DNA from 4 places in the Serratia sp. DFXYC6 genome. Region 4 is predicted to be linked to each of the others. Evidence: predicted binding sites of a transcription regulator. Region 4 holds the regulator's gene; each other region holds the start of a gene.
What was found. Region 4 encodes LexA, which represses DNA repair genes until DNA is damaged. Its sites were predicted from a motif close to TNCTGTATGTACATACAGNA; they were not measured.
Positions count from the first base shown of each region.

Region 1: a site for LexA is predicted at 1,566-1,585, ahead of AC2CGQ_RS11235 (DNA translocase FtsK 4TM domain-containing protein). Genes of this name have one in related genera too.
Region 2: a site for LexA is predicted at 1,312-1,331, ahead of rmuC (DNA recombination protein RmuC). Genes of this name have one in related genera too.
Region 3: a site for LexA is predicted at 1,243-1,262, ahead of sulA (SOS-induced cell division inhibitor SulA). Genes of this name have one in related genera too.

Region 1 covers NZ_JBXUNV010000001.1:2,285,817-2,289,026, forward strand. Annotated here, with positions in the region: gene AC2CGQ_RS11235 (DNA translocase FtsK 4TM domain-containing protein) at 1-1,500, opposite strand, end outside; gene lrp (leucine-responsive transcriptional regulator Lrp) at 1,621-2,115, opposite strand; gene trxB (thioredoxin-disulfide reductase) at 2,770-3,210, shown strand, end outside.
Region 2 covers NZ_JBXUNV010000005.1:282,838-286,047, forward strand. Annotated here, with positions in the region: gene AC2CGQ_RS22340 (tyrosine-protein phosphatase) at 1-647, shown strand, start outside; gene AC2CGQ_RS22345 (DedA family protein) at 727-1,257, shown strand; gene rmuC (DNA recombination protein RmuC) at 1,398-2,945, shown strand; gene ubiE (bifunctional demethylmenaquinone methyltransferase/2-methoxy-6-polyprenyl-1,4-benzoquinol methylase UbiE) at 3,024-3,210, shown strand, end outside.
Region 3 covers NZ_JBXUNV010000001.1:2,206,696-2,209,905, forward strand. Annotated here, with positions in the region: gene yccS (YccS family putative transporter) at 1-392, shown strand, start outside; gene AC2CGQ_RS10930 (TfoX/Sxy family DNA transformation protein) at 397-1,053, opposite strand; gene sulA (SOS-induced cell division inhibitor SulA) at 1,283-1,789, shown strand; gene ompA (porin OmpA) at 2,146-3,210, shown strand, end outside.
Region 4 covers NZ_JBXUNV010000002.1:562,571-565,780, reverse strand. Annotated here, with positions in the region: gene plsB (glycerol-3-phosphate 1-O-acyltransferase PlsB) at 1-1,042, opposite strand, end outside; gene AC2CGQ_RS16120 (diacylglycerol kinase) at 1,191-1,559, shown strand; gene lexA (transcriptional repressor LexA) at 1,662-2,270, shown strand; gene dinF (MATE family efflux transporter DinF) at 2,374-3,210, shown strand, end outside.

The DNA of each region.
Region 1 (3,210 bases), on a different contig from region 4:
CACCGCCTCTGTCTGGCGCTGCTCCTGTTCGGCCGCACGCTGCGAAGGCAGCTTGATGCCGTAGGAAGCCAGTTCGCGACGGGTCGGGATGCGCACCGGATTCGGCCGCGGCAGTTCAGGGCCGATGCCCTGCTTAACCTGCGGATTGCCGTCGCTGGTCGCCGTGAAGGCCGGCATAAAGGTCGCCGCCGCGGCACCTGCAGCAGCAGCGGCTGCCGCCGTATCCGGCTGCGGTTTGGCGCCGGTGGCGCTGAAACCGCTCGAATTGCCGATGTCGACGCTGTCACGCTGTGCGGCGGTAAAATCAAAGGGAGAACGCGCCGGCGGCTGCGGTGCGGCCGGCTCTTGCCAGTTGCCGAGGCGCGGCTCATCGTCATCCTGATAAGGATCGACAGGACGCGTCGCCTTAGGCGCGGGCGTTGGACGCGTCGCCTTAGGCGCGGGCGTTTCTTCCGGGATCTCGAAGGAATACAGCGGCGGCGTAGCGTCTTGCGCCGGGGCGCTCACCGGGTGCTGATTGACAGAGGCCGGCGCGGCCGGCGCCACCGTCACCGACGGCGCCTGTGTGGCGATCGGCGCTGCAACGGGCTCGTGGATCTCTGCCTTCACCGCCGGTGCAGGCGAAGCCGCCGGCGCGATGGATGCGGCTTCTGCTTCAAGCTCGCCATCGTCGGCGCGCAGGCCGCTGAGCAACGGATCGGCGGCGTCTTCCGCCGCCGCTTTGGCGCTGTCGGTGACCGAAGGCGCGGAGAACAGCACGTCGTCATCGGCGGCCGCGGCTCCGGCGGCGGTCGCGGCAACCGCTGCGGCGGCGCCCTTCCCTGCCTGCTCAGGCTCGTCGTCGACGTAACGCTCGTCATCCTCAAAATAGCGCTCTTCGCGACGTGAGCGATTGGTCATCACCGTCGCGACGCCCAGCACCGCCCCGCCGATCTTCTCGGCGATCACCAGCCAGGACCAGCCGGTAAACAGCGTCAACCCCGCCGCCCATACGCACAGCAGCGCCAGCGTAGCGCCGATGCCGTTGAACCACGGCAACATGGCGTTGCTCAGCAGGCTGCCGATCACGCCGCCGGAAGCGAAGTAATAGAGATCGTCGACGTTCAGCGCCGCCAGCCCGCAGGAGGTGAGCACTAACGCCAGGGTGCCGATCAGGCGCAGGGAAAGCGCGAAATAGTCGATATAGTCTCTGTTGCTGCGTTGGCGATAAGCCGCCCAGCACAGGACCAGCATGATCGGCGGTATCGCGTAGGCGAGCACCCCGAAGGTGAAGAACAGCGTATCGGCCAACCAGGCCCCGACACCGCCGCCCAGATTGTGAATCGGCTCATGCCACGCGGTCTGCGACCAGCTTGGGTCAGACGGATTGAAACTGACCAACGCAGCCATGAGGTAAACGGCAAAAATCGCTACCACGATAAGCACAGCTTCCAGCAAACGCCGGCCACTGCTGAGTCTTTTCAGGGTAACTTCTTTATCTTCTGTATATTCCTGGCTCAAGAAAGGCTCTCCAGGTTCCTGTTAGCTGACATAGCAACAGCGCCGAGAAACTGCCCCGGCGCCGAAACTGTATGAATAAACAGGAGTGTAACCAATTTAATCAGGTTTTGCACCTGCACCTTACCGTGTTTTGATAACCAGACGGTTACTCTGTTTCACTTCTTCCATCACTACGTAGGTACGGGTGTCGTTAACCCCCGGCAAACGCAGCAAGGTTTCGCCCAGCAATTTGCGGTAAGCCGACATGTCCGGTACGCGGGTTTTCAACAGGTAGTCGAAATCGCCGGAAACCAGATGACACTCCTGAATCTCTTCAAGCTTCTGCACTGCCGAGTTGAATTGCTCAAACACATCCGGCGCGCCGCGGTTCAGCGTGATCTCCACGAAAACCAGCAGGGACGCATCCAAATAATGCGGGTTAAGCAATGCGGTATAGCCATGAATGAAACCCTGGCGCTCGAGACGGCGCACGCGTTCCAAACATGGTGTCGGGGATAACCCCACGCGCTTCGAAAGCTCGACGTTCGAAATACGCCCATCCTTCTGCAGCTCATTCAGGATGTTGCGGTCGATACGGTCAAGATCTTTACCCGGGCGTTTCTTGTTGTCTGCCATTATTATTGTCTCTCTTATTTTCTTCCGTGCACTTGCCACACCCTAGCCAACGTCAATGTGTAAGGGTTCGTTCCAAGCGAAGACCCGATGCCTGTCATATGCTTCTTCACTACCATCATTCCACGCCGCGCAGCCTGTCTGTCCAACTCCGCGCGATGCAGGTAACGACGTTTAGGTCGAGAAAAAATCAGCAAACGCTTGCGCGCTCTGCTCCGCACACCCATCGCGCATTGCCGCCTCGCGGCGCAAATACGTACGATTTGCTGGTGTTACGGGGATAATTTCTTCTTCCTATGATGTTTTCGCAAATGCGCAGCGGATTGTCAAAGTAAAAGAAGCAAAATCAGAACAACGTACCGTCACGAAAAGTCTGCATCCCATTTTTGGTTATGAATCGCTGGCAGATAAACCCCGGCGGGGAGCGGCTGAAGTCGCAGAATGCGCCGTTTTTGCGCGGTTGGCGATTCAGCAGCCGAATGCGGCTTTGATAAGGTAAATTTCTGCGTTCGGCGTACGATTTGCCGACAGCGGGTGCATTAATAGGCGACAACTATCATACAAATCGTTAACAACGTCGCCCGGCGCTTTTTTTACTGCGCCATTTTCCCTACAATCGGCTTCATTGTCCGCCATTGTGGAATAAAGAGGTTATTCATGGGCACGGCTAAACATAGCAAATTACTGATTCTGGGCTCCGGCCCGGCCGGTTACACCGCCGCCGTCTACGCGGCGCGCGCCAACCTGAATCCGGTGCTGATCACCGGTCTGGAGCAAGGCGGCCAGCTGACCACCACCACCGAAGTGGAAAACTGGCCGGGCGACGCCGAAGGGCTGACCGGCCCGGCGCTGATGGAGCGCATGCGCGAGCACGCGGAGAAGTTCCAGACTGAAATCGTCTTCGATCATATCAACAGCGTCGATCTGCAGCAGCGTCCGTTCCGCCTGTTCGGCGACAGCGGCGAATACAGCTGCGACGCGCTGATCATCGCGACCGGCGCCTCCGCCCGCTACCTTGGCCTGCCTTCCGAAGACGCCTTCAAGGGCAAAGGCGTTTCCGCCTGCGCGACCTGCGACGGTTTCTTCTACCGCAACCAG
Region 2 (3,210 bases), on a different contig from region 4:
AGCGGCTGACGGAAAACGACTGCGCCTTTCTCGCCGGCGTGCCGGTGCGTTCGGTGCTGGACTACCGCGATGCCGACGAAGTGCAGGCCAAACCGGATATTCTGTGGAATGGCGCCGACTATCATCACGTGCCGGCCAACCCGCTGAGCAGCGAAGTCAACGCCAACCTGGAGAAGCTCACCAACGAAACGCTGGCCGCTTTCGACGCCCGCGCGTTCATGCTGGAACTGTATCGCCGCCTGCCGTTCGGCAATGTGGCCTATCAGCGGTTGGCGCAGCTGCTGAGCAACCCCGGCGGCGGCGCGATCGTGCAGCACTGCGCAGTCGGCAAGGATCGCACCGGGGTCGGTTCGGCACTGGTGCTGTTCGCGCTGGGGGCCGACGAAGCGACGGTGCTGGAAGACTATCTGCTGACTGAAACCACGCTGGTCACTTTCCGCGAGCAGATGCTGGATCAGCTCTCTATCAAGCTGAATGCGGCGGCGCTGGAGCAATTCGCCTACGTGCTCAGCGCGCGCGAGGAGTTCCTGATGACGGCGCTGGGCTGCATCCGTCAGCAATACGGCTCCACCGACCGCTGGCTGGAAGCGGAATACGGTCTGGGCGCGGCCCAGCGCGAAGCGCTGCAGGCGTTCTACCTCGAGTAAATCGCTGCGTGTTTAACCGGGGTTTAACTCGCCCCGGCTTATCCTAGGCGGCGAACCATCGCGTATCAGGAGCCCCGTATTGAGCCTCAATGACGTTATCAACTGGGTCAGCGACGTCGTGCGTCAGCACGAAGGCTGGGCCATTCCCATCATCTTCTTCCTGGCGTTCGGCGAGTCGCTGGCGTTTTTGTCGCTGCTGCTGCCGGCCACGGTGATCCTGCTGGCGCTGGGCGCGCTGATCGGCGAAAGCGGCATCGCCTTTTGGCCGATTTGGGCCGCCGCCGCCGCCGGGGCGTTTTTCGGCGACTGGCTCTCTTACTGGATCGGCTATCACTATCAGGATCGCGTGGCCCATATGTGGCCGCTGTCGCGCAATCCGCAGCTGCTGGCGCGCGGCCACGCCTTCTTTGAACGCTGGGGCGTGCTGGGCATTTTCATCGGCCGCTTCTTCGGCCCGCTGCGCGCCGTGGTGCCGTTGGTGGGCGGCATTTGCGGCATGCCGCAGCGCTATTTCCAACTGGCCAACGTCACGTCGGCGATGATCTGGGCGTTCGGCATTCTGGCGCCGGGGGCGTTCGGCATCAAGTGGCTCAGCCAGTGGCTGGGTTGATTTCTCGCTAAATTGCGCAGCGCCGCGCAATATTGTGCGCGGCCGGCAAAATCAGGCTGGACATCCATACAGCCTCCCCTTAACGTGACGGGCAATGGGCGTGCAAAACGCCGCAACGGCAAGGTGCAACAGGAGGCAGGGTGGATACCAGTCTGATTTATGGGATTGGCGGCGTAGCGATCGGCATGCTGTTGGGGTGGCTGATCGCCAGTCTGCGGGTGCAGCAGACGCATGCGCAACATGAAACCGAGCTGCGGTTGCTGGAGCAAGCGTTGCAGCAGGCGCAGCAGGAAACGGCGGCGCGGCAGGAAACGCTGCAGCGCCACGAACAGCAGTCGCGCCAGAGCGAGCTGGAGCTGCGCAATCTGCACAGCCAACTGGCGGCCGGACATGAGAAGCTGCAACAGCTCAACCATTGGCGCAACGAATGCGAACTGCTCAATCAGGAGCTGCGCGCCCAGCGCGAGGTTAACAGCGCGCAGGAAGCCGAACTGCGCGAAGTCACCATCCGTCTGGAAGAGACGCGTATGGCAGCGGAGGAGAAGCAGCGCCTGCTTATCAACAGCGAACAGCGGCTCACCACCCAGTTTGAAAATCTCGCCAACCGCATTTTTGAACACAGCGGCCGCAAGGTGGACGAGCAAAATAAGCAAAGTTTGGATCGTTTACTGTTGCCGCTGCGCGAACAGCTGGACGGTTTCCGCCGGCAGGTGCAGGACAGCTTTGGCCAGGAGGCGCGGGAGCGCCATACGCTGACGCACGAGATACGCAATCTGCAGCAGTTGAACGCGCAGATGGCGCGCGAGGCGATCAACCTCACCAAGGCGCTGAAAGGCGACAACAAAACGCAGGGCAACTGGGGCGAGGTGGTGCTGAGCCGGGTGCTGGAGGCTTCCGGCCTGCGCGAAGGACATGAGTATGAAACGCAGGTCAACGTGCGGGTGGATCATCAGAGCCGCATGCAGCCCGATGTGATCGTGCGCCTGCCGCAGGGTAAGGATGTAGTGATTGACGCCAAGATGTCGCTGATCGCCTACGAGCGCTATTTCAACGGCGAGGATGAGGCGGAGCGCGAAGCGGCGCTGAGCGAACATATCGCCTCGCTGCGCGGCCACATCCGCATGCTGGGCCGCAAGGACTATCAGCAGTTGCCGGGGCTGCGTTCGCTGGATTATGTGCTGATGTTCATTCCGGTCGAGCCCGCCTTCCTGCTGGCTATCGATCGCGAGCCGGAGCTGATCAGCGAAGCGCTTAAGCACAACATCATGCTGGTCAGCCCGACCACGTTGCTGGTGGCGCTGCGTACCATCACCAACCTGTGGCGCTATGAGCATCAGAGCCAGAACGCCCAGCGCATCGCCGATCGCGCGGCGAAACTGTATGACAAGATGCGGCTGTTCGTGGACGATATGTCCGCGCTGGGGCAGAGCCTGGACAAGGCGCAGGGCAGTTATCGTCAGGCGATGAACAAACTGAGCGAAGGCCGTGGTAATCTTATCGGCCAAATTGAAGGTTTCCGCGCGTTGGGGGTTGAGGTCAAACGGCCGATAAACCCGCTGCTGGCGCAGCAAGCCGGCGCGCAACACGATGAAGCGGAAGAGGCGAACGACGATGATGTCGCCGCGCTGCCGCAGACGAACGACGATGACGATACCGCCGGGGAACCGGGCTTCGTTTCGCACGGCTGAGGCCGTGGCGAGGTGGGGTATTCACCGGGCTTCTGGTACACTCATCCACACAAAATTGACTGAATAGCAGGCAGGACAATGGCAGATCAATCGCAGGAAACCACCGATTTCGGTTTTCGCACCGTCGCTAGAGACGAAAAACAGGCCATGGTGGCGGACGTTTTCCATTCGGTAGCGGCAAAGTATGACGTGATGAACGACCTGATGTCGTTCGGTATTCACCGTATCTGGAAGCGTTTCACCATTGACTGCAGCGGCGTGCGCC
Region 3 (3,210 bases), on a different contig from region 4:
GCGATGCTGAACTGGCTTCGGTCATCTCCAACATGTCCGCCGATCCCAAGGCCGACAAGGCGTTGCAAGAAGCCGCCTTCCGTCTGCTCTGCCTGAACCACACTCTCCTGAGTTATATCTCGGCGTTGGGGGCGCACCGCGAGCGGTTGAATACCCCTGCCACACTCGATCTGCTCAATGATGCCGTGTGTTACGTGGACGGCGCCTTACATCAAGAAGAACGGAACAGCCAGCGCATTGCGCAAGCGCTGGAACAGCTGGCGGAGCGCATTCGCACAGCCGTTCCGGAACCTGAAAGCAAAGAACAGTTGGTTTTGCAGCAGGTGGGGCTAATGCTCGAGCTGCTGCCGGAACTCACCGCACTCCATACCCAAATCAATAAGGCAACCTAATTATTCAGGGCCCGCTCGATGGGCCCTGAACTACTGGCTCATGCCCATGGCGGCGCATAGCCATCGTATGATCGAACCAGCGCACCAGTTCGTTGCGCAATTCGGTCGGCAATGCCGCCTGATGATAGCCGGCTATCGCGCCGCCCAGCGACAGCAGCACGCGCAACCCCAGATTGGTCTGCTGTTGCAGCAGGCGAAGATAGCTACGTTTGGCGCCATGCAGCCGCAGGTCATAGGCATTGCGAATACCCGCTCGCCATAGCAAGCGCTCCATGTTGACATCTATATTTGGCAACGCCTTCAATCTGCCGTGATCGCCGGCCTTGAGCCGCTGCTCTCGGCGCGCTTCCCTGATGGCCTGCCAGGCCAACCCTACCAGCTCGTTGCGTTCCCGCCACAGCGACTCGTCAACCCAGTAATAGCGCAAGGTGATGGGCACACCGCGCTTGGAATAGACCATATTGACCATGCCCCGGGCGCGAAAGGCCGGTTCCATGCTCGCCGTAGCCCGCAAGTACAATTCCCCTTCCGCTACTACCGCAAACATTATCCCTTCAGCCAGCAGCCCATAGCCGCCAAACTGTGATCGTGTTGTGATGGCGCCCAGCGCCGCAAAGCAATTTTTAGCCTGCGCGATCCTTCTCGTCGACATCCTTTTCATAGCGTTCCTCCTTTTTAGGTTCTGGCCGTATTATTTCTCTCATCAATGAAAAAAGTAACGTGAACAACTAATTAGAAAAATACGCACTATCCGCCCGCCTGCCAATCACAAAAACCGCCAGTACAAAAAATGATCGCAATTATGCGAGCCGCTACGAAAATTTGGGTTGATCTTATCCTAAATCAGGGATACTGTATAAACATACAGTAACACGACGGGCGGGAACTTTATGCGTACTCAATCACTCTACCAACCTCATTTCGGCCATGGCTCTTATACAACGCGCAATGTTGCGAAGAACACGGATATCGGCAAAGAGAATGGCTTGATCAGTGAACTTGTTTACAACGAGCGCCAGCCCGCAGTGGCTCAATTACTGTTGCCCCTGCTGCTGCAATTGGGCAAACAGTCTCGCTGGCTTCTGTGGCTGACGCCGCAGCAAAAATTAAGCAAGCAATGGCTGCAGCAATCCGGTCTGCCTGTAGATAAAATGGTGCAACTGAGCCAGATCAGCCCGGTGAATACGGTCGAGGCGATGGAAAAAGCGCTGCAAACGGGAAATTACAGCGTGGTTCTCGGCTGGTTGCCCGAGCTAACGGAGGAGGATCGTCTAAAATTAAGACGTGCGGCAGAATTGGGTAATGCCTATGGGTTTATCATGCGCCCTCAACGTGACATTAGCCCGACTCACGGACACTGTTCTACCCTAAAAATTCACTCTTCTTTGTATCATTAAGTAAATTTAGGATTTTTCCCATCATTTTCGCACCCCCTAAGCGGAACCTTTGTGGGGGAAGGCAAAAAGCGAGTCCGGCTGCGGTTTGGCAGGCAAAAACGCTCGATGAATCGCCGCTTTTTTAGGCTAAGAATGTTAGCAAATATGTACGATTCCGCGTTTTTTTTTAGAGCCTTATCACATCACACTTGTAACTTTCGCGCCACGTTGTAGACTTTACATCGCCAAGGTTGCTCTATAACGTCAGAAAAACTGGCGAGTAACAAACGAGGGCTTAAACCTTGGCGAAGGAATTTAACCAAGGGCTTAAACAGCTTTAAAGCTCATTGCCTATTTGGATGATAACGAGGCGCAAAATGAAAAAGACAGCTATCGCATTAGCAGTGGCACTGGCAGGTTTCGCTACCGTAGCGCAAGCCGCTCCAAAAGATAACACCTGGTACACCGGTGCTAAACTGGGCTGGTCCCAGTACCACGACACTGGTTTCTACGGTAACGGTTACCAGAACGGTATCGGCAACGGCCCAACCCACAAAGATCAGCTGGGTGCCGGCGCGTTCCTGGGCTACCAGGCAAACCAATACCTGGGCTTCGAGCTGGGCTATGACTGGCTCGGCCGCATGCCTTACAAAGGCAGCGTGAACAACGGTGCTTTCAAAGCGCAGGGCGTTCAACTGGCCGCTAAACTGAGCTACCCAATTGCTGACGATCTGGACATCTACACTCGTCTGGGTGGTATGGTATGGCGTGCAGACTCCAAAGCTAACTACGGCCGTACTGGTCAGCGTCTGAGCGACCACGACACCGGCGTTTCTCCGCTGGCTGCTGTTGGTGTTGAATACGCACTGACCAAAAACTGGGCTACCCGCCTGGATTACCAGTTCGTAAGCAACATCGGTGACGCAGGTACCGTTGGCGCACGTCCAGACAACACTATGCTGAGCCTGGGCGTTTCTTACCGCTTCGGTCAGGATGACGTAGTTGCTCCAGCACCAGCTCCGGCTCCAGCTCCAGTTGTTGAAACCAAGCGTTTCACTCTGAAGTCTGACGTGCTGTTCAACTTCAACAAATCTACTCTGAAAGCAGAAGGCCAGCAGGCTCTGGATCAGCTGTACACCCAGCTGAGCTCCATGGATCCTAAAGACGGCTCCGTAGTTGTTCTGGGTTACACCGACGCCGTTGGTTCTGACCAGTACAACCAGAAACTGTCTGAACAACGCGCACAGAGCGTTGTTGACTACCTGGTCTCCAAAGGCATCCCGTCAGACAAAATCTCTGCACGTGGTATGGGTGAAGCAGATGCAGTTACAGGCAACACCTGTGGCTACAAATCTGGCCGCGCTACCAAAGCTCAGATCGCTTGCCTGGCACCAGATCGTCGCGTAGAGATCGAAGTTAAAGGTATCAAAGACGTTGTAACT
Region 4 (3,210 bases):
CGCCCAGGCGACGGAAGATCGGGCCCGCCGGCCAGAAGTTGAGGTTGATGCCCGCAGCGATGTGCGGCGGCACCAGGCCCTGGTGATACAGCACGTACGACAGCAGCAGATAGTCCATGTGGCTGCGGTGGCAGGGCACGTAGACGATCTCGTGGCCGTCCTGCGCCAGCTGGCGCACGCGCTCGGCGTTGGTGACGTTGATGCCCTGATACAGCCGGTTCCAGGTCCAGCTCAGCACGCGGTCGGACAGGCGCACGGTTTCGTAGGAGAAGTCGGCGGCGATCTCTTCCATCAGCGCGATGGCGTTCTGCTGGGCCTTCTCGTGCGAGATCTTCTTGCTGCGCGCTTCGTCCTCGACCGCTTTTTCGATCGCTTTGGACGCCAACAGCTTGTTGAACAGATCCTGACGGGCCGGCAGACTCGGGCCCACCGCGGCCAGGCGCTGACGCGAGAAGTGCATGCGCGCCACGCGCGCCAGTTTCTGCGCGATGGTTTTATCCGTGCCGTGTTCGGTAGCCATGCGGCGCAGCGACACGGTGTTGGAGAAACGCACGAAGCTGTCGCGGCCGAGCCACAGCACGGCGAAGAATTTCTGCACGCCGTTCAACAGACGCAGGTGCGGCGTGCCGTGGCCTTCGCGGCCCGGCGAACGGCCGAACATCACCGAAACCGGCAGCATCTGAATGTCGAGATCCGGGTTGCTGCGATGCAGATCCAGATAGTCGTGGAACAGCTTTACCGACTCTTCTTTTGGGGTGTAATAGCGGAATACGCGCGGACCGTCGTGAATGAACACGTAGCTCGGCAGCACGGTGCCGTCGATCTCCAGCGAGTTGAGCGGATCGGGCAGATCCTGCGCCAGGCACTGGGTGCGCAGCGTCAGCAAATCCGCCTTGGAATTGTAAGGTAAAACATACAAAATCGGCCGTGAGGGATCCAACCCTAGCTCGGTAACCGGATCTGAAGGGATGACCTTACTTCTTACCAACAATTTAAGTGGTAAATTCAATATTTTATAATAAATTTTACGCCAACCTGACATAACAACGTGAAGCCTCTTGTTAGCAATGCGCCGCAAGCATACCAGAAACCGGGTAGCAGATCTGTGGTGTTCGAAAACCGAGAGCCGTCAGCGCGGACTGTTCTAGACTCTTTTTATTATGACCGACCTCTGAGAAAGGCACGAAAACATGGCAAACCAAGCAACCGGACTGACCCGCATCATCAAGGCAGTCGGCTATTCTTATAAAGGGCTATCCGCCGCCTGGCAGCACGAAGCGGCTTTCCGCCAGGAACTGGTGGTCACCCTTCTGGCTATCATACTGGCTGTCTGGCTGGATGTGGGTGCGATAGCGCGCATTTTATTGATCGGATCGGTAGCGCTGGTGATGATCGTCGAGATCCTGAACAGCGCGATCGAGGCGGTGGTGGATCGCATCGGCAGCGAACATCACGAGCTGTCCGGGCGGGCCAAGGACATGGGATCGGCGGCGGTGTCGCTGGCGATCGTGCTGGCGCTGTTCGTTTGGGGCACGGTCTTATGGCAGCATTTCGGCTGACGAAAAGCGCCTACTGACTGATTTTTATTTATTCTTCGGTTCCCAATCCGCGCTTACCTGTATATACTCACAGCAAGACTGTATAAACAAACAGGGGGCGGAATGAAAGCACTAACTACCAGACAGCAAGAGGTCTACGATCTGATTCGCGAGCACATTTCGCAAACGGGCATGCCGCCAACGCGTGCCGAGATCGCGATGCGTCTGGGGTTCCGTTCGCCTAACGCCGCCGAAGAGCACCTGAAGGCGCTGGCACGCAAAGGCGTGATCGAAATCGTCTCCGGTGCCTCGCGCGGTATCCGTCTGCTGATGGAAGAAGAAGAAGGGCTGCCGCTGATCGGCCGCGTCGCCGCCGGCGAGCCGCTGCTGGCGCAGCAGCACATCGAAGGGCACTACCAGGTGGATCCTTCCCTGTTTAAACCGAGCGCCGATTTCCTGCTGCGGGTGAACGGCATGTCAATGCGCGACATTGGCATTCTGGACGGCGATCTGCTGGCGGTGCACAAAACGCAAGACGTGCGCAACGGCCAGGTCGTGGTCGCGCGGATCGAAGACGAAGTGACGGTCAAGCGCTTGAAAAAGCACGGCAACGTGGTTGAACTGCTGCCGGAGAACAACGAATTCCAACCGATCGTGGTCGATCTGCGTCAGCAGAATTTCACTATCGAAGGGCTGGCGGTCGGCGTGATCCGCAACGGCGACTGGATTTAATCGCCGCGCCATCACCGCCGCTCCCTGTATCAATCGCCCCTGTTTTGGGGCGTTTTTGTTTCTGACTTCGCCCTTTGTCACTCAGTCACAGGAACATCCCATCATGCGCCTGATTTCCGCTTTCACCAGCGACACCGATAAAGCCCTGTGGCGCCTCGCCCTGCCGATGATCTTCTCCAATATTACCGTGCCGCTGCTCGGGTTGGTGGACACCGCGGTGATCGGCCACCTCGACAGCCCCATTTATCTGGGGGGCGTGGCGATCGGTGCGGTGGCGACCAGCTTCCTGTTCATGCTGCTGCTGTTCCTGCGCATGAGCACTACCGGCCTGGCGGCGCAAGCGCTGGGGGCGCAGAACCCCCAGGCGCTGGCGCGCGCCTTTATGCAACCGCTGCTGCTGGCGCTGTTGGCCGGGGTGGCGATCGTCCTGCTGCGCTATCCGCTGATCGAACTGGCGCTGCGGATCGTCGGCGGCGATGCCGACGTGCTGGAACAGGCGCGGCGTTTTCTTGAGATCCGCTGGTTAAGCGCCCCGGCGGCGCTGGCCAACCTGGTGCTGCTGGGCTGGCTGCTTGGCGTACAGTACGTGCGGGCGCCGGTGATCCTGCTGATCGTCGGCAACCTGCTGAACATCGTGCTGGATATCTGGCTGGTGATGGGCCTGGGCTGGAATGTGCGGGGGGCGGCGGCGGCAACCGCCATCGCCGAATACGCTACGCTGCTGCTCGGCCTGTGGTTGGCGTGGCGGGTGATGCGCCTGCGCGGTATTACCCTGCAGATGCTGCGCCAGGCCTGGCGTGGCGATCTGCGTCGCCTGCTGGCGCTCAACCGCGACATCATGCTGCGCTCATTGTTGCTGCAACTGTGCTTTGCGTCGTTGACCATTTTCGGCGCTCGCCTGGGAAGCGAGGTGGTGGCGGTCAATGCGGTATTGATGAAT